DNA from 2 places in the Brachybacterium horti genome. Region 2 is predicted to be linked to the other one. Evidence: riboswitches for the same ligand, from Rfam matches in the RefSeq annotation. Region 2 holds a riboswitch; the other holds the start of a gene.

Region 1 (15,383 bases), on a different contig from region 2:
CGGCGTCGGCCGCGGCGAGGGCGCGCAGGGTGCGGGTGCGGTCCGCGGCGGAGATCCCGGTCGTGACGCCCTGGGCGGCGTCGACGCTCACCGTGTAGGCGGTGCGCAGCGGGTCGCGGGTGCGCGGGACCATGAGCGGCAGCTCGAGGCGGTCGGCGAGCTCCGCGGGCAGCGGCGCGCACAGGTAGCCGGAGGAGTGCCGGACCGTCCAGGCGACCCAGTCGGGGGTGGCGAGGGCGGCGGAGAGGATGACGTCGACCTCGTTCTCGCGGTCCGCGGAGTCGGCGACGAGCACGGGGCGGCCCTCGCGCAGCTCGGCGAGGGCGCGGGCGACGCGGGCCGAGCGCTCGTCGTCCACGGGCCCGGGGGCGGGGCCTCCGGCGGGGGCGCCGTCTGCGGGGCGGTTCGTGCCGTGCTCGGTCATCGTCCCTCCCCCTCCGCGGCGCCGTCGGCGGTGCTGCTGGTGAAGCCGGTGAGGCGGGCGACGTAGCGGGCGATGACGTCGACCTCGAGGTTCACGGCGTCGCCCTCGCGGAGCGTGCCGAGGGTCGTCGCCTCGAGCGTCGCGGGGATGAGGGAGACGCCGAAGGAGTCCGCCCCGGCGGAGGTCACGGTGAGGGAGACGCCGGAGACGGTCACGGCGCCCTTCTCCGCGACGAGCGGCGCGATCTCCGCGGGCAGGGTGAGCAGGAGGTCCTCCCAGCGCCCCTCGCCGCGGCGGGAGAGGAGGCGGCCCACGCCGTCGACGTGCCCCTGAACGATGTGGCCGCCCAGGCGGGAGTCGGCGCGCAGGGAGCGCTCGAGGTTAACGGGGGCGCCGGCGGCCTTCTCGCCGAGCGCGGTGCGGCGCAGGGTCTCCGGGACGGCGTCCACGGCGAAGCTGCCGTCGCCGGGCAGCTCGACGACGGTGAGGCACACGCCGTCCACGGCGATCGAGTCGCCGAGGCCCGCATCGGAGGCGGCGAGCGGGCCGGTCAGGAGCAGGCGGGCGGAGCCGTCGGGCTGCGGGGTGAGGGAGGTGAGGGTGCCGATCTCCTCGACGATGCCGGTGAACATGGGGTCTCCTTCGGTGGGGGTCAGGCGGGGCGGGCGACGAGGAGCACGTCCTCGCCGAGCTGATCGACGTGGACGGTGCGCCAGCGCAGGGCGCGGTCGATGGTGGTGATGCCGAGGTCGCCGACGGCGGCCGTGCCCGCGCCCAGGTGCACGGGGGCGAGGTAGGCGTGGAGCTCGTCGACGGCGCCCGCGCGGAGGAAGGCCGTCGCGAGGTGCGGGCCGCCCTCGACGACGACGCGACGCACGCCGCGGGCGGCGAGGTGGGCGATGACGAGCGCCGGGTCGTGCGTGGTCACCTGCAGGAAGCGGCCGTCGGATCCGCGGATCCGCGCCGTCGCGGGCACGGGACGGCGGCCGACGGCGACCCGCAGCGGCTGAGGTCCTGCTGCTGCCCCGGCGGGGCGGGCGGTGAGGGCGGGGTCGTCGGCGCGGACGGTCCCGGTGCCCACGACGATCGCGTCGACGCCCGCGCGCACCCGGTGCGCGTGCTCGCGGGCGGCGGGGCCGGTGATCCAGCGGCTCGTGCCGTCCGCGGCGGCGACGCGGCCGTCGAGCGTGGTCGCGGTCTTGAGGATCACGCGCACGGCAGGCCGGGCGGCGCGCGCATACCAGGGGCCGATGAGGTCGAGGGCCGATTCTGCGAGCTCCTCCCCCACGGCCGCGGGGCCGCCGGCGACGTCGATGCCGGCGGCGGCGAGCTCGGCCCCGCCGCCGCCCTCGGCCGCGCCCGGATCGGGCAGGGCGAAGACGACGCGGGCCACGCCCGCCTCGCGGAGGGCGCGGGCGCAGGGGCCGGTGCGGCCGGTGTGGCGGCAGGGCTCGAGGGTGACGACGGCGGTGCCGCCGCGGGGGTCGTGGCCGCGGGCGGCGGCGTCCGCGAGGGCGTCGGCCTCGGCGTGCGGGGTGCCCGCGCCGCGGTGATGGCCCTCGCCGAGGGTCGTCCCGTCGGGGGCGAGGAGCACACAGCCGACCTGCGGGTTCGGGGTGTCGGCGGGGCCGCGGGCGGCGAGCTCGAGGGCGCGCCGCAGCGCGGCGTGCTCGGCGGCGGGCAGCACGATGGCGGGCAGCGGCGCGGTGCCTGCGGCGGCGGGCTGCGGAGGGTGCGGGTCGTGCACGGTCGTCCTCCCGGAGTGCGGTCCGGGGAGATGGCCTGGAGCGTGCACAGGGCCATGGACGACGCCGGGGGTCGACGCAGGGTGCACGCAGGGCGCACCAGGCGTCGCCTGGGCGACGCCACATCTCCTCCCATCCGGACTTTCACCGTCGGTCCTGGAGTTCCACCAGGTCAACCAGCTCCCGAAGGAGCTGGGTCGCGGACTGTCACCGCCGGCTCAGAGTTTCACTGACCCCGGAGAATGTGGTTCATTCGCGGACCACCGTAGCACCGGCCCCGAGCGGGAGCGGCGGCGGCGTCGGCCGATGAACAATCGCGGGGCACAGCCGCGCGGATCCGGCGCGGATCAGGCGCGGATCAGCCGCCGAGGGTGCTGCGCAGCAGGAAGGCGGCGCCCATCGCGCCGATCGCGAGCACCGCCAGGGTCGCGAACAGCATCGGCAGGCCGCTGCGGGTCAGCGCCCCCTGCGCGGTGAGCGAGCGGTGCGCGCGGCGGTACCCGGTCGCGGCGAGCAGGTAGGCGAGCACGGAGAGGGCGGCGCCGAGCACACCGCCCACCACGGCGAGCGTGCCCAGCGCATCGAGCGCGAAGCGCATGGCGACGAGGCTGCCCACGGCGAAGGAGAGGCAGGTGCGGCGCCAGGCGAGGAGGGTGCGCTCGGGCTGCAGGCCCGGGTCGAACACGGCGCCGCGGACACCGGCGCCGCCGTCGGCCCCACGACCGCTGCCGGCGCCGGTCACACCCACATCCCGAGGGCGACGAGCGCGGCGGCGATCACCACGCCGATCACGATCACGCCGCCCACGCCGAGCCCCGGCAGCGGCAGGCCGCGGCGCAGGGCGCGCTCGGTCTGCCGCCAGCCCCACCAGGCCTGCAGCGCGGCGAGCGTGCCGAGCACGAGGAACACCGCGGCGGCGGAGGCGCGCCAGACGAGCGGCTCGGGGATCGCGAGCGCCTCGAGGGCGAAGGCCCCGGCGTAGAGCGCGAGCGCCGTGCGCACCCAGGCGAGGAAGGTGCGCTCGTTGGCGAGGCTGAAGCGGGGATCGGGCTCCTCCCCCTCTCGGTACACGGAGGCGGGGAAGCGTCGCTGCTGTTCGGTCATGAGTCCTCCGTGCGGCGGGCGTCGGGGATGCGGAGCGCGACGGTGCGGAACCAGGCGGCGCCCATCGAGGAGTTCGGGGTGCTCCGGGAGCGGGCGGCGTGCTCCCCCAGAAGGGTAAGCGGAGACGCGGGCGGAGATCGCGTGCCCCCGGGGGCCTCAGCCTTCGAGGGAGCCCGCGCTGTCGATCCCGGCGTGCAGGAGCTGCAGCCAGCGCTCGCGCACGGCGGGCGGCTGGTCGCTCGGCACGGTGGCCATGAGCAGGTACATGTCCTCCAGGGTGATGCCCGCACGGATGTCCCCGGCCTCCTGCGCCATGACCAGGAGCTCGGAGAGCGCCGCGACGGCGGCGAGCTCGTCGGGCTCCTTGCGCAGCACCTCGAGTCCGAGCGCACGGGCGGCGGCCTTGACGTGGTGCTGCGCGGCGGCGGAGTCAGTCACCCGGGAGAGGAAGCCGGCGACCTCGGTCGCGGCACGGGATCCTGCGCGGGCCCGCGCGAGGCTGGCCTCGGCGTCCTCGGCGACGGTGCCCACGAACTCGTCGATGACAGCGGCGACGAGGTCGGTCTTGGACGGGAAGTGCCGGTAGAGGGTGCCGACGGCGACGCCGGCGGTGCGGGCGATGTCCTCCATGGCGGCGTCGGCGCCGTGGGCGTCGACCTCGGCGCGGGCGGCGTCGAGGATGCGGCGGCGGTTGCGCACCGCGTCGGCGCGCGGGGCTCGCGGGGTGGTCACGGGTGCTCCTCGGGGTGGACGACGGGCGGTGTCGGCGACGGGCCGACGGCACAAGGGGATGCGGATCACCCTTGCGCCAACATGAATCCCGGTTCATGATGAACCTGAACACTGATTCACCTTACATCGGGAGATCGAGATGACCACCAGGACCGCACTCGTCACCGGAGCCTCCTCCGGCATCGGCGGGGCCACCGCACGCCGGCTGCAGAGCCTCGGGTTCACCGTCTACGGCGCGGCCCGCCGTGTCGACCGCCTCGAGGAGCTCGGGGCCGACGGCGTCCGCCCGCTCGCCATGGACGTCACCGACGACGCCTCGATGCAGGCCGGCATCGACCGGATCATCGAGGAGACCGGCCGCATCGACGTGCTCGTCAACAACGCCGGCTACGGCTCCTACGGCGCCCTCGAGGACGTCGACATCGACGAGGGTCGTCGCCAGTTCGAGGTGAACGTGTTCGGCGCGATCCGCCTCGCCCAGCTCGCCCTCCCCCACATGCGCAGCCGGCGCTCGGGCACAATCGTCAACATCACCTCGATGGGCGGCAAGCTGCACACGCCGCTCGGCGGCTGGTACCACGGCACGAAGTTCGCACTCGAGGCACTCAGCGACTGCCTGCGGCTCGAGGTCGCCCCCTTCGGCATCGACGTGGTGGTCATCGAGCCCGGCGGCATCGCCACCGAGTGGGGCGGCATCGCCGCGGAGCACCTCGAGAAGTCCGCCGGCACCGGCGCCTACGCGGACCAGGCCGCCGCCGTCGCGACGTCCCTGCGTTCGGAGGCGAACGCGAACCGCAACTCACCGCCGTCGGTCATCGCCGACGCCATCGGCACCGCCGTCACGGCCCGCCGCCCGAGGACCCGCTACGCGGTCGGCTTCGGCGCGAAGCCGCTGATCGCCGCCCGCCGCATGCTGAGCGACCGCCATTTCGACGCGCTCATCTCCCGCGCGACGGGGATGCCGCGCCGCTGACGCGGATGAAGTTGCCGTCGGGGTGCGCGACGACGACGGTGCGGCCGAAGACCTCGTCGGTCGGCGGCTCGACGCCGCTCACGCCCTGGGCGACCGAGGCCTGGCCGGAGCTCCAGGGAGCGCTACCGCGCCCGTCGCACGAGCGCGACGAGGAGGTCGCGGTCCGGCCGCAGCGCACGCCGCTCGACCTCGCCGGGAGCCGTCGCCTCATCGGGGACGCCGTCGGCCGCACCGCCGTCGTCCCCTCCGCCGTGGGCCCCGCCCCCGCTTCCCGGGGACTCCTCCCACAGCGCAGGGTCCACGGGCACGGCGTAGCGGGCGTCGGCGACGGCGTCGCCGATCCGCGCGGCCGCCTCGCGGTGATCGTCCGTGACCTGGGCCCCGGAGCCGGTCTCGATGTCGTCGAGGAGTGCGTCCAGGGCGGCGGCGGGCGGGCGGGCCGGGTCCAGGCGCAGGTGCAGCGGCGGCCGGCCCCAGAGCCCGGTCCAGCCCAGCCAGCGCACCGCGGCGGCCCGGCCGCGCAGCTCCGCCTCGAGGTCCTCCCAGGCCACGAGCCCGGAGGCGCGGCGCCACAGCTCGCTCTCGGCGGGCCCGCCGCGCACCATGTCCCCGGAGGAGACGCCGTCCGCGCGGGCCAGCTCGAGCATGCGCTCCCAGCGGGCCCGGCGGCGCGCGTCCCGGCGGCGGCGCAGCAGCACCACGGCGGCCGCGGCGAGCAGGCCCGCGACGAGCGCCGCCCCCACGAGCACGGCGACGGTGCGCAGGAGGTCACCGGCCACCTCGGCGCCGGTGCGGGAGACGCCGCCGGTGCCGGCGTCGGAGGCCGTCTGCGACTCCTCCGGCGTGGTCGTCTCCTCCTCCGTGGTGGTCTCCTCGGTGGTGGGCTCCTCGGTGTTCGTCTGCGCGGCGCTCGGCTCGGAGCTCGGCGCGGTCTCCTGGGACTCGTCGGTCACGGAGGGCACGTCGATGCCGTTGTTCGCGGCTGACGGCGTGGGCTCGAAGCGCACCCAGCCGTGCTCGGGGCCGAACCACACCTCGGGCCAGGCGTGCGCGTTCGTCGAGGAGACGACGCGCTGGTCGCCGTCCACGTCCCCGGCCGTGAAGCCGATGACGACGCGCGTGGGATAGCCCTGCGAGGTCATCATCAGCGCGAACACGGAGGCGAACTGCTCGCAGTAGCCCACGCGGTCCGCGAGGAAGGACTCGAGCGGGTCCTCCCCGGGAGGGGTGGAGACGGTGAGCGAGTAGTCGAAGGAGTTGTGGAAGTAGTCCTGGAAGGCGACGGCGGTGTCGAAGGCGTTGCTCGCCCCGGAGCTCTCCACGAGGGAGTCGGCGAGGTCCGTCGCGGCGGCGGGCACGTCGCTCGTGCGGAGGTAGCCGGAGTCCAGCGGCTCGGAGAGCACGGAGGGGTCGACGTCGCGCAGCTGCTGCGCGGTCGCGGGGTTCTCCTCGGCGACGACCTGGTAGTCCATGCCGGTGAGCAGGCCCGAGCCCTCCCCGGCGCTGATCTCCCCGCTCGTCGCGTCCACCGTGATCCGGGAATCGAGGGAGGCGTCGGTGCTGCTGACCTCGCGGATGTCCGCCGGGGCGGGGAGGCGGTCGCCCGCGAGGTCGGTGACGGTCACGGAGTACTCGGAGAGCAGGGAGTCGTCCCCGCTCACGGCGTTCCCGTCGTCGCGGCCGTCGGAGAACGCCTCGGAGCCGGAGGCGGCGGTGTCCGGGTCGCCCTCCGTGAAGGTCTCGCCGTCGAAGCGGGTGAGGGTGCGCAGGCGCAGGTAGGAGGGGTCCTCGGCGTCGGTCGTGTAGCGGAGCACCTCGGTGGGGTCCTGCTGCAGGAGGGCGCGGCGCACGGAGACGGAGTCGTCGACCATGACGGAGCCGAGGTTCGCCTGGTCCTTGTTCCTCCAGGCGTTGACGACGTCCATGTCGAGCGCGACCTTGCTGGGCGCGATCTGCGGCAGCAGCAGCGAGGTGGGCACGGTGAGCACGGCGACGAGCAGCACCACGAGGCTCGCGGCGAGAGCGGTGCGGCCGGCGCCCGCGAGCGGCCCGGCCTGGGGCCGCGGGTCCCGCTGCGCGAGCACGGGATCGGCGTGGAGGGTGCGGGAGGCGAGCACGATCGTCCCGGCGAGGACCGGCAGGGCGACGGTCCACCAGGCGCCGCCGGAGGGCTGCTGCAGCGCGGGCACCACGATGAGGCCCATGAGCACGAGCGCGGTGGGCGTGTGCCAGCCGAGGTCGAGGTACAGGATGTCCAGCAGCAGGGCGACGAGCGCCATGAGCAGCACCACGAGCACGGTGCCGCGGGCGCCCACGGTGACGGGCGCGAGCGAGGCGGTCAGATCCGCGACGGCGGTCGGGAACAGCCGCATCTGCTCGGTGACCAGGGAGGCGGGGCCGCCGGAGAGGTCCACGACGCCCTGACGCAGCTCGACGACGATCACGGTCGCGATGACGACGAGCACCTGCACGGTGGGGACCAGCGCGGGCAGCGGCAGCAGCTTGCGCAGCACGATCCCGGAGAGGATCACGGGCGCGGCGCCGATCAGGGTGAGGGTGAACCAGTCCGTGCCGGTGATGAGGATCGACAGCGGCGTGACGGCGAGCATGAGCGCGACGAGCAGCAGCACGCCGCGCACGGCCGCATGGCCGGCGGGGAGGGAGGGACGTCCCAGCAGCGGGCTCATCGCCGGCCTCCGTCGTCCGCGGCGGCGGCGAGCAGCTCGCCCACGGGCTCCGTGCTCGTGCCCCGCACGAGGGTCCAGGCACCGAGGCGGGAGACGGCCGGGGCCGCCTCTCCCCCGCCCTCACTCGCGCCGTCGCCGGCGCAGCGGAGGGCGAGGGCGGTGCGGTGCGCGGCACGGCCGGCGAAGCGGTCCAGGTCGAGGCCCGAGAAGGGGTCGCCGTCGTCGGCGCCGAGGGCGATCGCGAGGGCCGTGTGGCCGGCGGCGTGGTCGCGGCCCGCGGCGAAGGAGGCGGGGTCGTCGTCGAAGCCGACGTCGGCGAGGGCGAGCAGGGCGGCGCGGCGGGCGCCGGCATCCGCCTCGAGGCCCAGCGGGGAGGCGCCGCGCGTGGCCATGCGACGTTCGGTGCGGGTGATCTCGTCGCCGCTCGCGTCGAGCACGCGCACCTCCCAGCCGTGCGCGCCGAGCGCCTCGAGCACGGAGGCGGCGTGGGAGACGAGGCGGTCCTCGAGGGCGGTGCGCTGCGGCTCGGCGATGCCCTCGCGGCGGCTCGTGTCGAGCACGATCACGGCGCTGTGCCCGCCGGCGGGCTCCTCCTCACGGGTCATGAGGCGGCCGGTGCGGGCGGAGGCGCGCCAGTGCACGCGGCGGATGTCGTCGCCGGGCTCGTAGACCCGCGCCATGGCGCCGATCTCGCCGATGCCGCCGGTGACGGCCTGCCCGGCGCCGTCGCGGCTGATGCCGGCCGCGGCGAGCGCGAGCGGCTCCACGGTCTCCACGCGGGGCAGCCCGGCGATGCGGGCGCCGTCCTCCGCGGTGACGGTGAGGCGGAACATGCCCAGCACGTCCTCGACGACGATCGAGAAGGGGCCCAGCGCGTGGGCGCCGCGGCGGGGGACGGCGAGGGTGTGGGGCATGCGGCGGGCGAGCGGGAGGTCTCCGCGGCCGCCGAGGGCGTCGGGCAGGTGCTCGCGCAGCACGCCCCGGCCCAGCGGCAGGGCGGGGAACAGGGCGCCGTCGGCGAGGCGCACCTGCACGCGGGCGGAGCTGCCCAGCGGCACGGCGTCGTCGATCAGGCTGCGCCGGGCCCGCAGGCCGATCCCGCACAGGAGGATGCACACGATCCCCGCGGCGAGGCACAGCAGCAGGCCCGCGGCGAGGGAGCGGGCGGGGGTGAGCTCGGTGAGGTCGCCGATCACCCACAGGAGCACGGCGGCGAGGGCGAGGACGATGCCGCGGGCGGTGGGGCGCAGCCGCCGGCCCGGGGCGGGGGTCCGCTCGGGGCCTCGGCGCCGCCCGGCGGGCGGGGAGGGCGTGGTCACGACAGCGGGGTCGCCGCGAGCACCTGGTCGAGGACCTCCCCGGTGCTCGCGCCGCGGGAGAGGGCCTGCGGGGTGAGGTGCAGGCGGTGGCGCCAGACGGGGCCGATCACGGAGCGGATGTCCTCCGGATGGGTGTGGGGGCGGCCGTCGAGCGCGGCGCGGGCCTTCGCGGCGCGCACGAGGTGCACGGCGGCGCGGGGCGAGGCGCCGAGGGCGACCTGCTGGTGGGAGCGGGTCGCGGTCGCGAGGCGCACCACGTACTCGAGGAGGCCGGGGGCGATGTGCACGCGGCGGGTGGCGCGCACGTGCGCGGCGATCCGCTGCGGGGTGGTGCGGGCCCGCACGGCGTCGATGACCTCGCGGGCGCCGCCCTGGACGGGGCCGGTCTGGGCGGCGAGCATGCGGGCCTCCGCGCCGGCGACGGGGTAGCCCATGGAGGTCTGCGCGAGGAAGCGGTCCCGCTGCGCCTCGGGGAGGCGGTAGGTGCCCTCCATCTCGACGGGGTTCGCGGTCGCGACGACCATGAACGGCTCCTCGAGCGGGTAGGTGACGCCGTCGACGCTCACCTGCCGCTCCTCCATCGCCTCGAGCAGGGCGGACTGGGTCTTCGGGGAGGCGCGGTTGATCTCGTCGGCGAGGAGGACCTGGGTGAACACGGCCCCGGGTCGGAACTCGAACTGGGAGGTGGCCTGGTTGAACACGCTCGCGCCGGTGACGTCGCCGGGCAGGAGGTCCGGGGTGAACTGGATGCGGTGGCGGGTCGCGCCGAGCGCGGCGGCGAGGGACTTCGCGAGCATCGTCTTGCCGACGCCCGGGATGTCCTCGACGAGGAGGTGGCCTCCGGCGAGGAGGACGAGCAGGGCGAGGTCCGCGACCTCGGGCTTGCCCTCGACGACGGTCGCGATCTCCGCGGTGACGGCGCGGGCCTCCTCGGCGATCTCGATCGCCTGGGCCTCGGTGAGCGGTCTGGTTCCTTCCGGGGCGATGTCGCGAGGTGCGGACACGTCGGGGGCGGTCCCGCCGGGGAACTCCGGCGCCGCGAGGGGCGTCTCGTGCTCTGACATCGGATGCTCCTCGCCGTGGGCCGGTGACCGCTCTCACCGACTGCCCGCCCCGGAAGATGACATGGGCGACGTCGCTCCGCGCGGTCGTTCCCTAGAGTATGGCGGGTACCCCCGTCCCTGAGGAGCCTCTGTGCCGATCCGCCTCCCGACGATCTCCGTGCGCCTGCTGGCCGCGGCGATGCTCGTGGTGACGGCGAATCTCGCGCCGGCGGCCGTGATGGCGGACCCCTCCCCCGACCCCGCGGTGACCCAGGGGGACGTGTGCCGCTCGCCGAAGGTGAGCGCGAGCCCCTCCGAGGTCGCACCGCAGGCGCAGGTCAGGGTGACCGGCTCCTGCCTCCCCACGACCCGTGGGAGCGTGACGCTGCAGGTGGACAGCGATAACCGCGGCTCCGTGACGACCGGGGCGGACGGCGAGTTCAGCACGAGCCTCGAGGCGCCGAAGGCGACGGGCAGCGCGGTCATCGCGGTGATCGACGACGGCCGCACCGTCGCCTCGACGACGATCACGGTCGTGAAGGACTCCCCGACGGAGGACCCGACGACGACGGCGCCGACGGAGGCCCCGTCCTCGCCCGCCGGGGAACCGTCGACGGACCGGACGAGCGATGCGACGTCGGCCCCGTCGACCTCCCCCTCCACCGAGACCACGACCGCGCCCACGACGAGCCGCAGCGCGGATCGGTCCCCGAGCCGCTCGCAGGAGCCCACCGGCTCCGCGACGCCGAGCGAGGAGCCGACGACCGGCGGATCGACCTCGGCCTCCGGCACCACCGGCGGCGGTTCGACCCGCACCACGACCGCCCCCGAGGAGCCGACGCGCTCCGCCGGCGGCGGCAGCTCGCGCGGCACGGGCGGCTCCGGCCGCACCGGTCAGGCCGAGGCGCCGGGGGCCGGCGCCTCGACGACGCCGAGCCGCGCGGGTGAGGAGGCCACCGCGAGCGCCACGCCGACCGCCCCTGCCGCGCAGTCGCCCACGACGGACGGCCCGACGGCGGAGATCAGCACTCCCAGCGCCTCCGCCTCCGCCTCCGTCACGGACCGGGCCGAGGAGAGCACCCCGGCGGAGGTCACGCCGAGCGGCACCCCGACGTCCGGGGCCGCCTCCGACGGCGGCGAGGGCGCGCAGCAGGCCACCTCCCGCCCGGCGGCCGGCGGCGCGATGGTCACGGCCGTGGGCTCCGTGGCCGGGGTGGCGCTGCTGGGCACCGCGGGTGTGGTCCTCCTGCGTCGCCGCGGCGACGGCTGATCGCCCGCCGCGCTCGGCCGGGTGCACCGGCGCCCTCGGTAGAGTGACGCCATGACGCGTCCCTCCGACAGCTCGCCCCGCGCGGCCTGGAGGCCGTTCGACATCGACGCGAACGACCCGCACGGGGAGCTCGTGGACCGCTCGTCGCTCGACCCCGAGCAGATCGCCGAGATCGACGCCCTGATGGCCGCCCTGGTGGAGCTGCGGCAGGTGGAGGAGCAGCTCTCCCGCGCGTCCCAGGAGTACATGGACCTGAACTCCACGGACATGCGAGCCGTCCATTTCCTCATGATCAGCGAGAACCGGGGCGAGGTCACGACCCCTGGCGTGCTCGGCGCCCACCTCGGCCTGTCCTCGGGCGCGACGACCAAGCTCCTCGATCGGCTGGAGGCCTCGGGCCACGTGCGCCGCACTCCCCATCCCCACGACCGGAGGAGCCTGGCCCTGACGGTCGAGCCTGCGACGAGGGAGGCCGCGATGTCCACCATGGGACGGCAGCAGGCCGGTCGCTTCCGGGCGGCCGCCGCGCTGTCCGGCGAGGAGCGCTCGACCGTCACCCGCTTCCTGCTCGACATGGCCCAGGAGATCTCACCCGCGTCCCAGGAGTGGGCCGATCGGCGTGACGGGGGCGACGCCGACCGGGCATGAGCGCCGCGGTGGGAGCCCGTGGACCGCTCGGTCCGGCGGCAGGGGGCCGGTGGCGCCCGCCCGGGTCATGGGCGACGATGTCGGGGTGATCTCGAACCAGGATGGGGAAGCACTGACCTCCGCCGAGCGGAATGATGCCGGGCGCGTGCTCGTGACGGGGGCGACCGGCTATGTCGGCGGCCGGCTCGTCCCCGAGCTGCGGGCCGCGGGTGCACGGGTGCGGGTGTGCGGGCGGGACCCCCGGCGGCTCGCGGCGCAGCCCTGGGCGGAGGAGGTCGAGGCCGTCACGGCGGACCTCTCCGACCGCTCGGCGGTGCGCCGCGCCCTGGCGGAGGTGCAGGTGGTCGTCTTCCTCGTCCATGCGATGGGCGGCGGCTCCGGCTTCGAGGAGCGGGAGGCGCGCATGGCGCGCATCATGGCGGAGGAGGCCGCACGCGCCGGCGTGCGGCGCATCGTGTACCTCTCGGGCCTGCACCCCGATGACGAGCCCCTGAGCACCCACATGCGCTCGCGCGAGCGGGTGGCGCAGATCCTGCGGGAGGGCGAGGTGCCGGTCGTCGTCCTCGAGGCGGCGACGGTCATCGGCGCCGGCTCGGCGAGCTTCGAGATCATCCGCCATCTCTCCGAGCGGCTGCCGATCATGCCGGCGCCGCGGTGGGTGCGGAACCGCATCGAGCCCGTCGCCGTGAGCGACGTCCTCCACTACCTCGTCGCGGCGGCCACCGCCCCCGGCGAGGTATCGGGCACCCTCGCCGTGGGCAGCGGCGAGTCCGAGCTGCGCTTCGCCGATCTGCTGACGATCTACGCGGAGGTGGCGGGACTGTCCCGGCGCCGTGTGCTCGCCCTGCCCTTTCCCGCGCCCGGGCTCTCCGGCCTGTGGATCGGCCTGATCACCCCCGTCCCCCGGGCGATCGCCGCACCCCTGGCCCACTCGATGCAGCATGACGCCGTGGCACGGCCCCCGCTCGCCGCGGAGGTCCTCCCCCCGCCTCCCTCCGGCCCCACGTCCTATCGCGCGGCCGTGCGGACCGCCCTGGACCACCAGCGCGAGGGGGAGATCGCCACGAGCTGGGAGGCGGATGTGCGCCGGGACCGCGCCCCGGAGGCGCCTCTGCCGGAGGACCCCGACTGGGCGGGGCAGACGGTGTACACGGACGAGCGGGAGCTCGTGGCGACGGATGTCGACCCGTCGGAGGTGTGGCGCGTGATCGAAGGGATCGGCGGGGCGTCGGGGTGGTACTCCACCCCGCTGCTCTGGACGCTGCGCGGCCTGGCGGACCGGGCGGTGGGCGGTCCCGGCCTGAGCCGAGGACGCCGTGACCCTCACCGGCTGCGGGTGGGCGACGCGGTCGACTGGTGGCGTGTGGAGAACATCGAGGAGGGACGGGTCCTCACGCTCCGGGCGGAGATGCGCATGAGCGGGCGCGCCTGGCTGCAGCTGCGCGTGGACCCGGCCGAGGAGGGCGGTTCCCGCTATCGCCAGCGGGCCGTGTACTTCCCGGACGGCTTGCCGGGACGGCTCTACTGGTGGGCGATCTCCCCCTTCCACGCCCTCGTCTTCCCGGCGATGGCCCGGAACATCCTCGCCGCCGCCCGGCGGGGCGAGAATGCCCCGGCGTCCCGTGCCGCAGGCGGCTCCGCGGCACGGGGGCGCAGGTCAGGCCGAGGGGCGTGATCCGCGGGGCACCCTCGAGGGCCACCAGATGCGGTCACCGATCAGGATCGTGAGGGCGGGCACCAGGAAAGTGCGCACCACGAGCGCGTCCATGAGCACCCCGAGCGCGACGATGATCGCCAGCTGCAGGAGGAACTGGATCGGGATCACGAGCAGCGCGGCGAAGGTCGCGGCGAGCACCACGCCCGCGCTCGTGATGATGCCGCCGGTGAGCGACAGGCCGCGCAGCGTGCCCTCCCGGGTGCCATGGACGAGCGACTCCTCCCGCACCCGGGTCATGAGGAAGATGTTGTAGTCGATCCCCAGAGCGACGAGGAACACGAAGGCGTAGAGCGGCACCGACGGGTCGGAGCGCTCCTGGCCGATGAGGTGGAAGACGACCGCGCTGACGCCGAGCGCCGTGCCGAAGCTGAGCACGGTGGTCAGCAGCAGCACCACGGGCGCGATCAGGGACCGCAGCAGCAGGGCGAGCATGAGGGTGATCGCGACGAGGACGATCGGGATGATGAGGGCGCGGTCGTGGGCGGAGGTCGCGTTCGTGTCGAGGTCCACCGCGGTGGAGCCGCCCACCTGGGCGCCGTCGGGGCCGACGGCGTCGCGCAGGACGGTGACCACCTGCTCGGCCGCGAGGGAGTCCGAGGGCGCGTCGAGGGTGACGGAGAAGAGCAGCTCCCCGCCGATCTCGGTGGGTTCGACTCCGGCGAAGGGTCCGGCGGTCGCCTCGGGGGTGGTCTCCCCGTCGGCGCCGACGGGGATGCTCCCCGACGGCGAGTCCTGGGAGACGAGGGCGAGCGCGTCGACGCCGTCGGTCGCCGCGATCCCCTGGGCGACCTCGGCGCGGCTCTCCGCCGGGGCGAGGACGTAGGTGGGCGAGCCGGAGCCTCCCGCGAAGTGGCGGTCGAGGGCCTGCTGACCGTCGCGGGCCTGGCTCGCGCCGAGCACGAACTCGCTCTGGGGCACACCGTCGGCCTGGAGGAGCGTGAGCCCGCCGCAGCCGATCACGAGCAGCGCGACGACCGTGCCGGCGACCCGGCGCGGGGCGGCGGCGACGAGGCGGCCGGCGCGGGCGAAGGGTCCGCGGGCGTCGGCTCCGATGAGCTGGGGGTGGGGGCTCCCATGGCGGGGAGCGCGGGGCCAGAAGGCGGCCCGCCCGACGAGCGCGAGCAGCGCCGGGAGGAAGGTGAGCGAGGTGAGCATCGCGCACAGGATGCCGATCGCGGCCACCGGCCCGAGGGCGGCGTTCGAGCCGAGGTCGGAGAGCAGCAGGCAGAGCAGGCCGACGATGACCGTGCCGCCCGAGGCGAGGATCGGTTCGAGCACTCCGCGCAGTGCGCGCCAGGAGGCGCGGGCAGCAGAGGCGTGGTCGCGCAGCTCTTCACGGAATCGGGTGACGAACAGCAGCGAGTAGTCGGTGGCCGCGCCGATCACGAGGATGAACAGGATGCCCTGCACCTGGCCGTTGATGGTCACCAGGCCGGCCTCCGCGAGGCTCACGTTGAGGAGGATCGCTGCGCACAGCGCGGTCATCGAGCTGAGGAGCACGAGCAGCGGCAGCAGCGGCGAGCGGTAGACGATCACGAGGATCAGCAGCACCACGGCGAGCGCGACGACCAGCAGGATCCCGTCGATCCCGGCGAAGGCCGCCTGGAGGTCCGCGGTGAAGCCGGCGGGGCCGCTCACCCAGGCGCCGAGGCCCGGCGGGAGGTCCTCGAGTCCTGCCTCGAGGGCCTCGACGGCGCCGCCGGCGTCCTCGCCGGACGGGA
Region 2 (15,383 bases):
AGGTCGCCGGCGGCGCCCACGGACCGCTCGAGGACGCCGACGTCGACCCCGCCGGGATCGTCGTCGCGACCCCCGGGGCGGAGCCCGCTCCCGAGGGCGGCTTCGCCGCGGGCCTCCTGCTGGACGCCGACGCGATGCTCGCCCGTGCCGCCTACGACGCGGACGTCGAGGCGGTGCGCCGCTGGCGCAACGCGATCGCCCTCGTGCGCACGGCCGAGCAGGGCGGGGAGGTGCTCGTCGTCGGCACCTCGACGCTGCCCGCGATCCGCGACCTCGTCGCCCATCGCTCCTCGGTGTTCCTGGACCGGGTGCTGGCCGACCGCGCCGAGCTGGACCTGCCGCCCGCGAGCCGGCTCGCGGAGATCGTCGGGGACCGGGACGCCTGCCGGCGCTTCCTGGAGAACGTCGAGCTCCCGGACGGCACGGACCGCTTCGGTCCCGTGGACCTCGACGGCCCGGGCCAGGCGGGCACGGCGCGCGCGGTGGTCAGGATCACCCCTTCGCGCTCGCGGGAGCTGACGACCGCGCTGCGCTCGGGCGTCGCGGGCCGCTCCGCCCGCAAGGAGCGAGGCTCGCTGCGGGTGCGGCTCGACCCGCCCGACGTCTTCTGACCCTGCCGTCCCCATAGAATCGAGCCATCATGCGTCTGCTCTTCGCCGGCACCCCCGAGGCCGCCCTCCCGTCCCTGCGCGCCCTGCTCGACTCCGCCCACGAGGTGGTCGGGGTCCTCACGCGCGCCGACGCCCCCCGCGGCCGCGGTCGCCGCCTCCACCCGAGCCCCGTCAAGGAGCTCGCCCTCGAGGCGGGCGTGCCCGTGCTCACGCCGCGCACCCTCCGCGACGCCGAGGTCCAGGAGGAGATCCGCACGCTCGCCCCGGATGCGGCGCCCGTCGTCGCCTACGGCAACCTCGTCCCCGCCGCCGCGCTCTCGATCCCCGCCCACGGCTGGGTCAACCTGCACTTCTCCCTGCTGCCCGCCTGGCGCGGAGCCGCTCCCGCGCAGCGGGCCGTGCTCTCGGGACAGCGGGAGACCGGCATGAGCGTGTTCCGACTCGAGGAGGGCCTGGACACCGGCGACGTCATCGCCTCGGCGCCCACGGCCATCGGCCCGCACGAGACGGCCGGCGAGCTGCTCGAGCGCATGTCCCACGACGGCGCGGGCCTCCTGCTGCAGGCCCTCGACGCGCTCGAGGCCGGCACGGCCTCCTTCACCGTCCAGGACCACGACGCCGCGACCCACGCCGCGAAGCTCACCACCGCGGAGGCCCGCATCGACTGGACGCGCCCCGCCGAGGAGGTCGACGCGCACGTGCGCGGCATGAGCCCGGACCCGGGCGCCTGGACCCTGCTGCGGGGGGAGCGGTTCAAGGCCCTCGGCACCGAGGAGCCCGCACCGGACCCCTCCGTCACCGCCGCTCCCGGGGAGCTCGTCGCGACCCGTCGGCAGCTGCTCGTGGGCACCGGCACCACACCGATCGCCCTGTCGGTCGTCGCCCCCGCCGGGAAGCGGGCCATGCGCGCGGCGGACTGGGCGCGGGGGGCGGGCCTCGAGCCCGGCACCAGCTTCGAGAACGAGGAGGACCGCGCATGAGCCGCGAGGACGGACAGCGCCGCTCCGGCGGCCCGGGCGGGGACCGCCACGGCGGTCAGGGCCACGGGGGTCAGGGCCGCAGCGGGAACGGCCGGGACGGACAGGGCCGTGGCGGCCAGGGCCGCGGCCGGGACCAGCACGGCCACGAGCGCTCCGGCTCCCGGGGCAGCGGCGGCCCGCGCCGCGGGTGGTCGCAGCAGCGGCCCTCCGAGCGCCGTGGTCGCACCACCGGCTCCCGGCTCGTGGCCTTCGAGGGGCTGCGCACGGTGCGCGAGGACGACGCGTACGCGAACCTCGTGCTCCCGCAGCTGCTGCGCCGACACCGCCTCCCCGGCCGGGACGCCGCCTTCACGACCGAGCTGTTCTACGGCTCCCTGCGCGCGCAGGGCCGTCTCGACGCCGTGCTCGCCGCCTGCATCGACCGCGACCTCGAGGACGTCGACCCGGACCTCCTGGACGTCATGCGGCTCGGCGCCTATCAGCTGCTGGACATGGCGGTCGCCCCGCACGCCGCGACCTCGGAGACCGTGGCGCTGGCCCGGCAGGAGGTCGGCGCGGGGGCCGCGAGCTTCGCGAACGCCGTGCTGCGACGGGTGGGGGAACGGACCCTCGAGGAGTGGCTCGAGGAGGTGGCCCCGGACCGTGCGAGCGACGAGACCGGACATCTCGCGGTGCGGCACTCGCATCCCCGCTGGGTGGTCCGTGCGCTCTCCGACGCCCTCGCCGGCCACGGCCGCGACCGGTCCGAGATCGATGCCCTGCTCGCCGCCCAGAACGCCGCCCCCGCCGTCTCCCTCGTCATGCGACCGGGTCTCACCGACCTCGACGAGCTGATCGACGAGGGCGCCTCCCGCGGGCACCTCTCCGTGTTCGGCGCGGCCTGGCCCTCGGGGGACCCGGGCGGGATGGACGTCGTCAAGCAGGGGCGCGCCGCCGTCCAGGACGAGGGCAGCCAGCTCATGGCGCTCGCCCTCGCCCTCGGCGCCGACGACCTCGTCACCGCGGACGACGCCCACTGGCTGGACCTCTGCTCAGGGCCTGGCGGCAAGACCGCGCTGCTGGGCGGCCTCACCGTGGACCACGACGCGGACCTGCTCGCCCTCGAGCTGCAGCCCCACCGCACCGAGCTCGTCGACCGCGCCGTTGCGACGCTCCGCGAGGCGGGGTGCGAGATCGAGACCCGCACCGGCGACGGCACCGCGATCGGCGCCCAGATGCCGGGCCGCTTCTCCCGCGTCCTCGCGGACGTCCCCTGCTCGGGCCTCGGCGCGCTGCGCCGCCGCCCGGAGTCGCGGTGGCGCCGCAGCCCGGGGGACATCGGCCACCTCGGCGCGCTCCAGCGGGAACTGCTGGGCTCCGCCCTCGACGCGACCGCCCCCGGCGGCGTCGTCGCCTACGTGACCTGCTCGCCGCACCTCGCGGAGACCCGGCTCGTCGTGGCGGACGTCCTGCGCCGCCGCGACGACGTCGAGCAGCTCGACGCCCGCCCCGCCGTGCGCGCCGGCATCCTGCCCGAGGAGCAGGAGACCGCCGAGCTCGGCGAGGGACCCTCCGTGCAGCTGTGGCCCCATGTGCACGGGACCGACGCCATGTTCATCGCCCTGCTGCGCAGGACCCCCTCCGAGGAAGGACCGAAGGCCTCATGAACTCCGCCTACGCGACCGACGGCCGCTACATCCACCCCAGCATCCTCAACGCCGACTTCATGAGCATCGGCGCGGAGCTCGACAAGATCTCCACCGCGGACAGCGTCCACGTCGACGTCATGGACAACCACTTCGTCCCGAACCTCACCTTCGGCGCGAGCATGGTCGAGCAGATCGTCGAGCGCAGCCCGATCCCCGTGGACGCCCACCTGATGATCGCCGACGCGGACCGCGAGGCGCCGGTCTACGCCGAGGCGGGGGCGTCCTCGGTCACCTTCCACCTCGAGGCGGCGGCGGCGCCGGTGCGACTGGCCCGTGAGCTGCGTCGCAAGAACGCGGCCGTCGGGGTGGCCCTGCGCCCGGCGACGCCGGTCGAGCCGCTGCTCGACGTCATCGGCGAGTTCGACATGCTGCTGCTCATGACGGTCGAGCCGGGCTTCGGCGGGCAGAGCTTCCTGGAGACCATGCTCCCGAAGATCCGCCGCGCGCGCCGCGCGATCAGCGAGGCGAACCTGCAGGTCTCCATCCAGGTGGACGGCGGCGTCTCGCGCGAGACGATCGAGCGCTGCGCCGAGGCGGGGGCGAACGTCTTCGTCGCCGGCTCCGCGATCTACAAGGCCCGCGACGCCGCGGAGGAGATCGCCGTGCTGCGGGAGCTCGCCGCCGGGCACTGATCCCCACGTGATCCCCCTGAGGAGTGCCTCGTCCGACGCCCGTCCGCCCTCGGCGGACGGGCGTCGTCGTCCCCGTCGGGCTGGTCTAGAGTTCCCCTGTCACGCAACGTGACGTGCTCCGGGGTCGGTGGAAGTCCGAGCCGGCGGTGACAGTCCGCGACCCGCTTCGGCGGTGGAGCCGGTGGAATTCCGGCGCCGACAGTACAGCCTGGAAGAGAGGCGCACGTCCGCACGCGGTCGGGCGCCTCCGCGCATCCGTCCTCCCGTGCCGGCACAGCTTTGTCCCCCGGAGTCACTGCATCCGACGGGAGAAAGGCACCGACATGGATCTTCTGCAGTGGCTCTTCACCGCCCGCCTCGACCTCGGGAACGGACAGTTCCTGCTCTGGCGCGAGGTGCTCGGCAACGTCTTCGGACTCCTCAGCGCCCTCGGCGGCATGCGCCGCAAGGTCTGGGCCTGGCCGATCGGCATCCTCGGCAACCTGCTCCTGCTCACGGTGTTCATGGGCACCCTCTTCGGCGATCCGCAGGCCGTGGATCTGCTGGGCCAGGCGGGTCGCCAGGTCATGTTCATCGTCACGAGCGTCTACGGCTGGGTCCGCTGGAAGCAGGCGAAGGGCTCCGGCGGCACCGCCGTCGAGCCCACCTGGGCCTCCTGGGGCACCCGCGCGCTGCTGCTCGTCGCCCTCGTCGGCGGCACGGCCGCGCTCACCCCGCTGTTCCGCGCGCTCGGCTCCTACGAGCCGGTGTGGGCGGACGCCTGGATCTTCATGGGCTCCCTGCTCGCGACCTTCGGCATGGCCAAGGGCTGGGTCGAGTTCTGGCTGATCTGGGTGGCCGTCGACGTCGTCGGCGTGCCGCTGCTGATCAGCGCGGGCTACTGGGCGAGCGCCCTCATGTACGTCTTCTACGGCGCCTTCACGCTGACCGGGTTCTTCGTGTGGTGGCGCGTGCGACGTCGCCAGGACGCCGAGGGCGGGGGAGTGACGGTCGAGACCGCGCACCTGGACCCCACCGTGGGCCGCGGCGGCCACGGCCGACGCCGCAGCAGCTGACGCTCCCTTCCTCCCGTCCCGGCGCCGCGCCCCGCACCCGCGCCGCCGCCCGGTGGGCGGGCGCGGGCGCGGGCGGGCCCCGGGGATCGGTACCCTGAACCCGTGAAGGATTTCGAGGCGCTGTACGCCGAGCTCATCGAGAAGGCCCGGACCCGACCGGAGGGCTCCGGCACCGTCCGCGAGCTGGACGGCGGCGTCCATCAGATCGGCAAGAAGATCGTGGAGGAGGCGGCGGAGGTCTGGATGGCCTGCGAGCACGAGACCGACGACGACGCCGCCCTGGAGATCAGCCAGCTGCTGTACCACGTCCAGGTCATGATGGTCGCGAAGGGCCTCACCCTCGAGGACGTCTACCGCAAGCTCTGAGCGTTGGGCCCGCAGCTCCTGCGGGCCCCGTCCGAACCGTCCCCCCCTCCGTCCCCCGACCCAGCACGCCGCCGCTCCCGGCGGCGGAGGAGCTTCCATGCTGCGCATCGCCGTGCCCAACAAGGGCGCCCTGTCCGAGCCCGCCGCCGACCTCCTGCAGGAGGCGGGGTACCGCCGTCGCGGCACCGCCAAGGAGCTCGTCGTCGTCGACCACGAGAACGACGTCGAGTTCTTCTACCTGCGCCCCCGCGACATCGCCGTGTACGTGGGCTCGGGGACCGTGGACGTGGGCATCACCGGCCAGGACATGCTCCTGGACTCCCGCACCCCGGCCCGCGAGATCCTCGACCTGGGCTTCGCCCGCTCGACCTTCCGCTTCGCCGCGCCGAGCGGCACCCGCTCGCAGGTCGCCGAGCTCGAGGGCCTGCGGATCGCCACGAGCTACGAGAACCTCGTCGAGGACCACCTCGCCGAGCACGGCGTGCACGCCGAGGTGGTCCACCTCGACGGGGCCGTCGAGTCCTCGATCCGGCTCGGCGTCGCCGACGTGATCGCGGACGTCGTCGAGACCGGCACGACCCTGCGCCAGGCGGGCCTGGAGCCCTTCGGCGACCCGATCATGACGAGCCAGGCGGTGCTCTTCTCCCGCCCGGAGCTCGAGCTCGAGGACGCCGCCGCGCGCTCCCTCGAGGTGCTCGAGCGGCGCATCCGAGGCGTGCTCGTCGCGCACCGCTATGTCATGCTCGACTATGACATCCCCACCGCGCAGCTCGAGCGGGCCGTCGCGGTCTCGCCGGGATTCCAGTCGCCCACGGTCTCCCCGCTGCACGGCGGCGAGTGGTCCGCCGTCCGCGTCATGGTGGACAAGAGCGGTGCCCATCGCATGATGGACGAGCTGTACGACGTCGGCGCGCGGGCGATCCTCGCGACGGCGATCCAGTCCTGCCGCATCTGAGGAGGCCGGGCGGTCACGATGACCGATGAGGAGCTGCCGACGATCGTCCTGCGACCCCGCCTGGTGCGGGTCGCGGGCTACGCGACGGGGCTGCTCACCCTCGCCGGCGTCGTCTTCTGGGCCCTCGTCATCCCCGGCTTCACGCCGGGCGGCCGCGCCGTGCTGATGGGCGCCGGCGTGGTCGCGCTCGCCATCTGCCATCTCGAGGCGCGGGTGCGGCTGATCGCCCGCCCGGACACGCTCGTCGTCGTCAACCACCTGCGCACCCGCACCGTGGACTGGGCGGAGGTGGTGGGCGTGAGCTTCCCGATGGGCGATCCCTGGGCCCACCTCGACCTCGCCGACGGCACCACGCTGGACACCATGGCGCTGCAGCGCGCGGACGGCCGTCGCGCCGTCGCCGCCGCACACCGGCTCGCGGCGCTCGTGCGCGAGCGCGGCGAGGCCCGCCCCGGCACCCTGGGCTGATCCGGCGCGTCACCGCCGGAGACGGTGCGGCGCCGCTCACTGCAGGGCCGCGCTCAGCCGCGGGTGATCCGCTGCGCCGCGGCGCGCCCCGCGAGGGCGCCGAAGAGGAAGGCCGCGGGATCCTCGGCGAGCGAGCGTCCCATCGTCAAGAGCCGCACCGGCATCCGCTCGAGCGCCGCCCGCAGCCCGTCACCGGGCACCTCGACGCTCCGGTGCTCGACCCCGCGCATCCGCGCCCGGTCGATGATCATCGAATCCACCTGTTCCGCGACCGACGCATGGAATGCGCTGTACTCGGGATCCGCGGGGGAGAGCAGCGGCAGCAGCGCGGGGGCGAGGGCCGCGCGGCCGAGGGTCGTCGACGCGTGATGGGACAGCCCGTGGTGGCGCTCGCGAGCGTCCCCCTCGGAGACCCGCAGCGCGGCGACGACCGTGCCGCCCAGCACATGGGCGGCATGCAGGGACTCCACCAGCTGGAGGCCCGAGAACCCCCACGGCGTGCCCGAGCCGAGCGTGCCCGGCCCCTGGACCGCGATCACGACGTCGGCGTCCAGCACGTGCCGCGCGCCCAGCAGCGCCGAGTGGACGGTCACCGCCTCGTGCTCGCCGCCGAAGGCCTGCCCGCAGCTGATGACCCCCTGCACGAGCTCCCGCTCCCGGAGCTCGGCGGCGGTGCGAGAGAACGCCGCGGGCAGGGCCGCGGCATCGGTGTGCACGTGCACGATCCGGGCGTCCGGGTCCGTCTCCCGGATTCCGGCGACCACGGCGGGCAGCGCGGAGTGGAGGTCCGTGACGACCACGGGCATGCCACCGAGGTCCTCGGCGTCCTGGAGCAACGCGTGGTGCGGGCTCGCGGGGTCGTCGATCGCGTCGAGCACCGTCTGCATCGGGGTGTAGCGGGCCTTGACCATGTGCCCGGCGGGGTCCGGCTGCGCGGCGCCGGCCGATGCAGAGGCCGCGTCGACGGCGTCCGGTCGGGCGACGACGAAGGCCTGGCCCCCGGTGCCCAGGCCGCGCCGCAGCGCGTTGGTGTTCAGGAGGACCACCTCGCCGGGGGAGGGGGCGCCCGTGAGCTCCGGGTAGGCGAGCGCCGGCACCCGCTCGCCGCCCTCGAGCTGCACCTCGCAGCGCACGACCCCCGACCAGGCGGGAAGGTTCGTGACGACGGTTCCTCGTTCCCAGCGCAGCATGCGCGCCATCCTACGGAGATCCGCAGGACGGGCCCCGGCCGACTATCCTGGACGGGTGGCTGCACGAGGTGTGGAAAGACTGCTCAACGTCATCATGACGATCGGCTCGCGCCGTCGGATCGACCGCGCGAAGCTGTTCGCCGTCATCCCCGAGTACAAGGAGGCGGTGAGCGACCAGGCGGCGGAGCGCATGTTCGAGCGCGACAAGGCAGCGATCCTCGAGCTCGGGCTCCCGCTCGTCACCGAGTCGGACGTCCTGGACGACAACACCGTCTACTACCGCATCGCCTCGCCGCGCGAGGACGCCGTGCTGGACCTCAGCACCGCGGAGTACACCGTGCTGCTCGCCGCGAGCCGGGCCTGGGACCAGGCCGCCGCCGGCGGCGCCGCCCGGCGGGTGCGGGCGAAGCTCCTGAGCCTCGGCCACGACGCCGATCCAGATCTGCTGCGACGCACGCCCCGCGGCGCCGTCGAGTCCCTCCCCGTGCTGAGCCCGCTGCTCGAGGCCGTCACCGACGGCACCCGCGTGCGCTTCTCCTACCGCGCCGCGACGGGCTCCGTCGCCGAGCGCACCGTCGAGCCCTGGGTGGTGGGCGTGCACGACGGCCACTGGTACGTCTACGGCTGGGACACCGGCCGCGAGGACGTCCGCATGTTCCGCGCGTCCCGCATCGAGTCCTTCCCCCGCGCGGCCGGTGAGGCCGCCCGCCCGCGGCCGGAGCAGGTGGACCTCGAGGAGGTCCTCTCCCGCATGCACACGGGCGACGACCGCGACCGCGCCGTGCTGCGCGCCGAGCCCTTCAAGGCGCTCGCCCTGCGCGATCGCGCGGGCGCGGATCTCGCCGCCCCCGAGCTCACCCTGCCCGAGCTGCCCCGCGCCGCCGCGCGCCGACTGCTGCTGGGCGAGATCCGCTGGACAGAGGTCACCGCGCCGCCGGAGTGGCGCCAGGAGATCCACGAGGTGCTCGCCCAGATCGCCGCCGCGCACGAGGGTCCGGCCGATCTCGCTCCCCTCGAGGCCGCCCCCGAGCGCACGGCCTCCCGGATCCGGGTCTCGAGCTCGAGCAACGACGACGTCTCGCGGCTCATCGCGGTGGCCTCCTACGTCATGCAGCGCGGCGAGGTGGAGCTCGTCGAGCTCGCCGAGGCGCTCGGGGTCACCGAGAAGCAGGTGACCGCCGATCTGCAGGTGCTCTTCCTGTGCGGCGACCTCGGCACGGGCTGGGAGGACCTCATCGAGGCGGAGTGGGAGCACGGGGTGGTGCGTGTGCGCAACGCGGAGCCGCTGCGCCGCGCCCTGCGCCTGAGCGCGGTCGAGGTCACGGCGCTGCTCGCCGGGCTCGCCGCGCTCGCGGCCACGGCGGGGGAGGCGGCCGAGGCGATCGCCTCCGCCCGCGCCACGCTGCTCGCCGCGGCGGGCCTCGACCGTCCCGCCGTCGCGGCGCCCACAGGGTTCGGGGCCCCGCCGGAGGGGGCGGACGCCCCGGGGGCCGGGGGCACGAGCACCGAGCCGCCGTCGCACGACGAGCCCCGTGAGCACCCCGAGGAGCGGACCGCCCATCGCGCCGACGCCGTGCTCGCCGCGGTGCAGTCCGCGCTGCGGGCGGCCGACGACGACCCCGCCTCCCGGCTGATGATCCGCTACTCCGCCTCCGACCGACCCGGGACGAGCGTCCGGCGCATCCGCCCGCTGCGGCTCGAGACGGACGGCGCCCGCTCCTACCTGCTCGCCGAGTGCGAGCTCGCGGGCGCGGAGCGGCGATTCCGCCTGGACAGGATCGTCGAGCTCCCCGCACCGGGGACGGAGCAGCACCCCGCGCTGCCCGGCGAGGACACCGCGGATCTGCAGGGCGTGGTGGGGAGCGACCCCGAGGGCGAGCTCGAGGGGACGTGGCTGCGGCTCGAGCCGCCGGCACGCTGGATCGCGGAGTCCTTCGAGGCCACCGCGCTGCGGGACGGCGAGGGCGCCGTGGTCTATGCCCGGCTCGACGAGCCGCTGCGCGCTCCGCTCGTGGACGCGGTCCTCGAGACCGCGGGTGCGGCGACGGTGCTCTCGCCCCCGTCGCTGAGAGACACGATCGTGACCGTGGCGCGCACCGCCATGGCACACCATTCCTAGGTCCAGGGACTACCCTGGGACCGCCCACCGAGCGGTGGGCGGAGCCCCTCCGGAGCCTCCCGGGCTGCACCCGGTCCGATGTGGGACCATGGCCCGAGCCGTGACGACCACGGCGATGTTGAAAGGTAACCCCCATGAGCTTCTTCAAGAGCCCGGTCGCGATCGTGGTGCTTCTGATCCTGGTCGTCCTGCTCTTCGGCGCCGGCAAGCTGCCGAGCCTCGCGCGCAACGTCGGCAAGTCGATGCGCATCTTCAAGAGCGAGGTCGAGGAGATGCGCGGCGACGACAGGTCCTCCGACGAGGACGACGAGGACGACCGCCCCGTGCGACGCAGCACGGAGCGCACCTCCGAGCGCGGCCGCGAGTACGACCCCCGCGACACCGCCGACGAGACGACCCCCGTCCGCGCCCCGCGCGACGAGGACGACTCGTACCGCCGCGACTGATCACCTCGTCGCCCGACGAGGTCAGGGGTCCGGGCCGGTGACGGCCCGGACCGCGACTGCCGGGAGGAAGCACGTCCGTGGCCAGTGACACCCAGGCCCAGGGGACCCCCAAGAAGGGTCGCCGCCCCAAGGATCCCGAGGGACGCATGTCCCTCGGCGAGCACCTCATCGAGCTGCGCAACCGGCTCGTGATCTCCGCGATCACGATCGTGCTGCTCTCGATCGTGGGATGGCTCGTCTATCCCTGGGTCTTCGACGCGCTCCAGCGTCCCTTCACGCAGGCAGCCGCCCAGGGCATGCAGGCGGACCTCAACTTCCAGGGCGTGGGCACGGGTCTGAACGTGCGGCTCCAGATGTCCGCGTACGTGGGCATCATCCTGTCGAGCCCCATGCTCATGCTGCAGATCTGGCTGTTCGTCATGCCCGGCCTGCACAGGAACGAGCGCAAGTACGCGATCGGCTTCTTCGGCAGCGCGATCCCGCTCTTCTTCCTGGGCTGCGTCGCCGGCTACTGGGCCGTGAACCAGCTGGTCCCCGTGATGCTGAGCTTCACACCCGTCAGCGACACCGTCACCCAGTACATCAAGTACGACGAGTACCTAGCCCTGCTCGTGAAGACCATGCTCGCCTTCGGCATCGCCTTCGTCATGCCGGTCGTGCTCGTGCTGCTGAACTTCCTCGGCGTCCTCCGCGGCAAGACCATGCTGCGCGCCTGGCGCTGGGTGATCTTCGTCTGCTTCGCCTTCACCGCGGTCATGGTGCCCACCCCGGAGCCCATCACCCTCATCGGCATGTCCCTCGCGATCTCCTCGCTCTTCTTCGCCGCCGTCGGCATCGCGCTGCTCCACGACCGTCGACACCCCCGGGTCGAGGACGAGGAGCTGGACGACGAGACCGCGAGCCGCATCGACGGTCCCTCGGGCCTCGACGACGACGGTGAGGGCCGGTGAGCCGTCTCCGGGTCGGCCTGCTCGCCAATCCCGCCGCCGCCTTCGGCGCCTCCCACCGCGTCGGTCGCCAGGTGGGCCAGCTGCTCCGGCTCGCCGGCGTGTCCGTGGTGGACCTCTCCGGCCCCACGATGCACGTCGCCCGGGCCCGCGCGCTCGAGGTGCGCGACTCGCTCACCGCGCTCGTCGTCGTGGGCGGTGACGGCACCGTCGCCCTCGGGGCGGAGATCGTCGCCGGCACCCCCGTGCGCCTCGGGATCGTCCCCGCGGGGAGCGGCAACGACATCGCCCGCGCGCTCGACCTCCCGGTGGACGATCCGGAGGCCTCGACGCGCGCCCTGCTCCATGCTCTCTCGCGCCCCGCGGTGAGCGTCGACGCGCTCGAGGTGGTCTCCGCCGGGGACCAGGTGCCCCATCACCGCTCCATCGCCCTCGGCACGGTGAACATCGGCTTCGACGCCCAGGTGAACGCGCGGGCGAACAGCTACCGCCGGGGCCGCTCGACCCGCTACACCGCGGCCGTCCTGCGCGAGCTGCTCACCCTGCACGACCGCTCCTTCTGGATCGAGGTGGACGGTGGTCCCCGCGAGGAGATCGAGACGTCCCTGCTCTCGATCTGCTCGACCGGCTGGTACGGCGGCGGCATGCACCTCGTGCCGAGCGCCCGGATGGACGACGGCGCGGCGGATCTCGTCACGCTCACCGGCGTCGGCCGGGCGACGCTGCTGCGCTTCTTCCCGCGGGTGTTCCGCGGCACCCACACGGGCGTGCCCGGCTTCGCCGTGCGCCCCGTCCACGAGGTGACCGTCGGGCTGCGCACGGGGGAGGCCCAGCGGGCCTTCGCCGACGGCGAGGCCGCCGCGCAGCTCCCGCTCACGGTCCGCGTGCTGCCCGGCGCCGTCCGACTGCTCGTGGATCCCGACGCCCTGCGCCCCGCCGAGGCCGCCGCACCGGAGGGGCCCGACCGCAAGGAGCTGGCATGACCTCCCCGTCCGAGCAGTACGCGGCCTGGGCCGCGCAGCGACGCCTCGACGCCTCCGAGCTCGGGAGGTTCACCGGCCGCTTCCCCTTCGCGCTGGACCCGTTCCAGCTCGAGGGCTGCCGGGAGCTCGAGTCCGGCCGCTCCGTTCTCGTCGCCGCGCCGACGGGCGCCGGCAAGACGGTCGTGGGGGAGTTCGCCGTGCACCTCGCGCTCGCCCAGGGCCGCAAGGTCTTCTACACGGCACCCATCAAGGCGCTCTCCAACCAGAAGCACGGCGAGCTGGCCGCATGGCTCGGCGCTGAGCGCGTGGGCCTGCTGACGGGGGACACTTCCGTGCGGCCGGACGCCGAGGTGGTCGTCATGACCACCGAGGTGCTGCGCAACATGCTCTACGCGGACTCCCCGCTGCTCGAGGGCCTCGGCTTCGTGGTCATGGACGAGGTGCACTACCTCGCCGACCGCCTCCGCGGACCGGTCTGGGAGGAGGTCATCATCCACCTCGACCGCGCCGTGCAGCTCGTGGCGCTCTCCGCGACGGTCTCCAACGCGGAGGAGTTCGGCGCCTGGCTGCAGGAGGTCCGCGGCGACACCGGGATCGTGGTCTCCGAGACGCGGCCCGTGCCGCTGTGGCAGCACGTCGTCGTCGGCGACGAGCTGTTGGACCTCTTCGTCGACGACGCCGGGGCCCCGGTCGTCTCCCACGGGCCGGGGGCGCGCGGCGACCGGCTCGTGAACCCGCAGATCCAGCAGATCGCCTCCGTCTCCCCCCCGGCCGACGGCGGCGGCCGCGGCTACGCGGGCCGTCGCGGCACGAGCGGTCGCCATCGCCCGCGCGGCAGCGGCCAGCGGCACGGCGGCGGCCGGGGTCGCGGTGCCGGTCGGGGCGGTCACGGCGACCACCGGGGGCGCGACCATCGCGGCGGTGACCACCGTGGCGGGGATCCCCGGGGCGGCGAGCGTCGCGGCGGTGATCGCGACAGGGACAGCAGGGACGGCAGGGACCATCGCGGTGGGCTCCCGCGTCCCGCGCGCCGCACCGAGGTCATCTCCATGCTCGACGACGCCGCCCTGCTCCCCGCGATCGTCTTCATCTTCTCCCGCGCCGGCTGCGAGGCCGCCGTGCGGCAGTGCGCCCAGGGGCGGCTTCGCCTGACGAGCGAGGACGAGCGGCTGCGGATCCGCCGCGTGCTCGACGAGCGGCTCTCCACGATCGGCATCGAGGACGAGGAGGTGCTGGGCATCCATGCCTTCCGCCGTGCCGCCCTCGACGGCTACGCCGCCCACCACGCCGGGATCCTGCCGCTCCTGAAGACCGTCGTCGAGGAGCTCTTCGCCGCCGGTCTGGTGAAGGTCGTCTTCGCGACGGAGACCCTCGCGCTGGGCATCAACATGCCCGCCCGCTCCGTGGTGCTCGAGAAGCTCGTGAAGTTCAACGGCGTCGAGCACGCCGATCTCACCCCGGGGGAGTACACCCAGCTGACAGGGCGCGCGGGCCGCCGCGGCATCGACACCGAGGGCCACGCGGTCGTTCTCGCTGGGCCCCACTTCGACGCCGCCGGGGTCGCCGCCCTCGCCTCCCGGCGCACCTACCCGCTGCGCTCGGCCTTCCGGCCCACCGCGAACATGGCCGTGAACCTGCTCGAGCGCTTCGACCTCTCCCGCGCCCGGGAGACCCTCGAGACGAGCTTCGCGCAGTTCCAGGCGGACCGCTCCGTCGTGGGTCTCGCACGGCGCGCCCGCGAGCTCGAGGACACCGCCGCCTCCTACCGCGAGGCGCTCGACTGCGACCGCGGGGACCTGCTGGGCTATGCCGCCCTGCGCGACCGCATCGCGGACCGCGAGAAGGTGCTCTCCCGCCACCGCGCCGAGCGGGACCGCGACCGGACCGCGGGCATCCTGAAGGGCCTGCGCCGCGGCGAGATCCTCGCGCTGCCCGGCGGGAAGCGGCGCGGCTACGCGGTGGTGCTCGAGGTCGACACCGCGGTGCTCGGCGGGCCCCAGGTGCAGCTGCTCGACACCGAGGGCCGTCGCCGCACGATCCGCCCGTCGGACCTCCCCTCCTCCCCGGCCGTCATCGACGCGATGAAGCTGCCCCGGGCGGAGACCCTCTCCGCGGCGAAGGTGCGGCGGGACACCGCCGCCGCGCTGCGCCAGCACCTCTCCGGCCACGACGACGCCCGCGCCGATGTGCGCCGGAGGGCCGGCCGCGTGCCTTCGACCGCGGCGACGGACGAGACGCTGATCGCGCTGAAGGCGGAGCTCGCCGAGCACCCGTGCGCGCAGTGCCCGGATCTCGAGGCGCACCTGCGCTGGGTGCACCGCTACGAGAGCACCCGCAAGGAGCTCGCCTCCGTGCACCGTCGCATCGAGGGCCGCACGAGCTCCCTCGCCCGCGAGCTCGACCGCCTCACGGCGCTGCTCGAGGAGCTCGGCTACCTCGAAGGCACGGACGGGCAGCTCGTCCCCACGGAGCGCGGGCTGCGCCTGCGCCGGATCTTCTCCGACCGCGACCTCATGATCGCCGAGTGCATCGAGCACGGGGCCTGGACCGGGCTGGACGCCGCCGGTCTCGCGGCCGTGGTCTCCGCGGCGGTGCACGAGTCACGGCGGGACGACGGCGGCGCCCCGGAGATCATCGTCGACGCCGCCGTGGACGCTGCCCTCGAGGCCACGGCGCGGACGGCACAGCAGCTGCAGGCCGCGCAGACCCGCCACGGCATCGACGCGACGCCGCCGCCGGATCCGGCCGTCGCCGCGACCGTGCACCGCTGGGCGCGCGGCGTGCACCTCGCCGGTGCGCTCGAAGGCACCGGCATGCCGGCGGGCGACTTCGTGCGGCACTGCCGCCAGGTGATCGACCTGCTCGACCAGCTCACCGTCGACGAGCAGCTCGGCGCCGTGGCGCGCTCCGCGATCCTCGCCGTGCGCCGGGGACTCGTCGCCC

Evidence for each region. A riboswitch is a leader RNA that binds a small molecule or an ion and turns the genes downstream of it on or off. The one in region 2 is predicted to bind FMN.
Region 1: it holds a riboswitch for FMN, as region 2 does, so the genes downstream of both, ribD (dihydrofolate reductase family protein) here and pnuC (nicotinamide riboside transporter PnuC) in region 2, are expected to answer to the same signal.

The regions. Positions count from the first base shown of each region.
Region 1 covers NZ_BAAHAM010000001.1:600,175-615,557, forward strand. Annotated here, with positions in the region: gene ribA (bifunctional 3,4-dihydroxy-2-butanone-4-phosphate synthase/GTP cyclohydrolase II) at 1-424, opposite strand, end outside; gene ACYVAP_RS02885 (riboflavin synthase) at 421-1,056, opposite strand; gene ribD (dihydrofolate reductase family protein) at 1,077-2,171, opposite strand; FMN riboswitch at 2,290-2,417, opposite strand; gene ACYVAP_RS02895 (YidH family protein) at 2,528-2,911, opposite strand; gene ACYVAP_RS02900 (YidH family protein) at 2,908-3,273, opposite strand; gene ACYVAP_RS02905 (TetR/AcrR family transcriptional regulator) at 3,430-4,005, opposite strand; gene ACYVAP_RS02910 (oxidoreductase) at 4,145-4,978, shown strand; gene ACYVAP_RS02915 (transglutaminaseTgpA domain-containing protein) at 5,101-7,665, opposite strand; gene ACYVAP_RS02920 (DUF58 domain-containing protein) at 7,662-8,984, opposite strand; gene ACYVAP_RS02925 (AAA family ATPase) at 8,981-10,048, opposite strand; gene ACYVAP_RS02930 (hypothetical protein) at 10,179-11,297, shown strand; gene ACYVAP_RS02935 (MarR family winged helix-turn-helix transcriptional regulator) at 11,349-11,945, shown strand; gene ACYVAP_RS02940 (SDR family oxidoreductase) at 12,031-13,620, shown strand; gene ACYVAP_RS02945 (MMPL family transporter) at 13,603-15,383, opposite strand, start outside.
Region 2 covers NZ_BAAHAM010000002.1:626,721-642,103, forward strand. Annotated here, with positions in the region: gene ACYVAP_RS08105 (primosomal protein N' family DNA-binding protein) at 1-611, shown strand, start outside; gene fmt (methionyl-tRNA formyltransferase) at 641-1,591, shown strand; gene ACYVAP_RS08115 (RsmB/NOP family class I SAM-dependent RNA methyltransferase) at 1,588-3,237, shown strand; gene rpe (ribulose-phosphate 3-epimerase) at 3,234-3,911, shown strand; FMN riboswitch at 4,022-4,139, shown strand; gene pnuC (nicotinamide riboside transporter PnuC) at 4,235-4,966, shown strand; gene ACYVAP_RS08130 (phosphoribosyl-ATP diphosphatase) at 5,069-5,332, shown strand; gene hisG (ATP phosphoribosyltransferase) at 5,430-6,287, shown strand; gene ACYVAP_RS08140 (PH domain-containing protein) at 6,306-6,755, shown strand; gene ACYVAP_RS08145 (DUF3866 family protein) at 6,809-7,945, opposite strand; gene ACYVAP_RS08150 (WYL domain-containing transcriptional regulator) at 8,001-10,064, shown strand; gene tatA (Sec-independent protein translocase subunit TatA) at 10,199-10,510, shown strand; gene tatC (twin-arginine translocase subunit TatC) at 10,588-11,460, shown strand; gene ACYVAP_RS08165 (diacylglycerol/lipid kinase family protein) at 11,457-12,440, shown strand; gene ACYVAP_RS08170 (DEAD/DEAH box helicase) at 12,437-15,383, shown strand, end outside.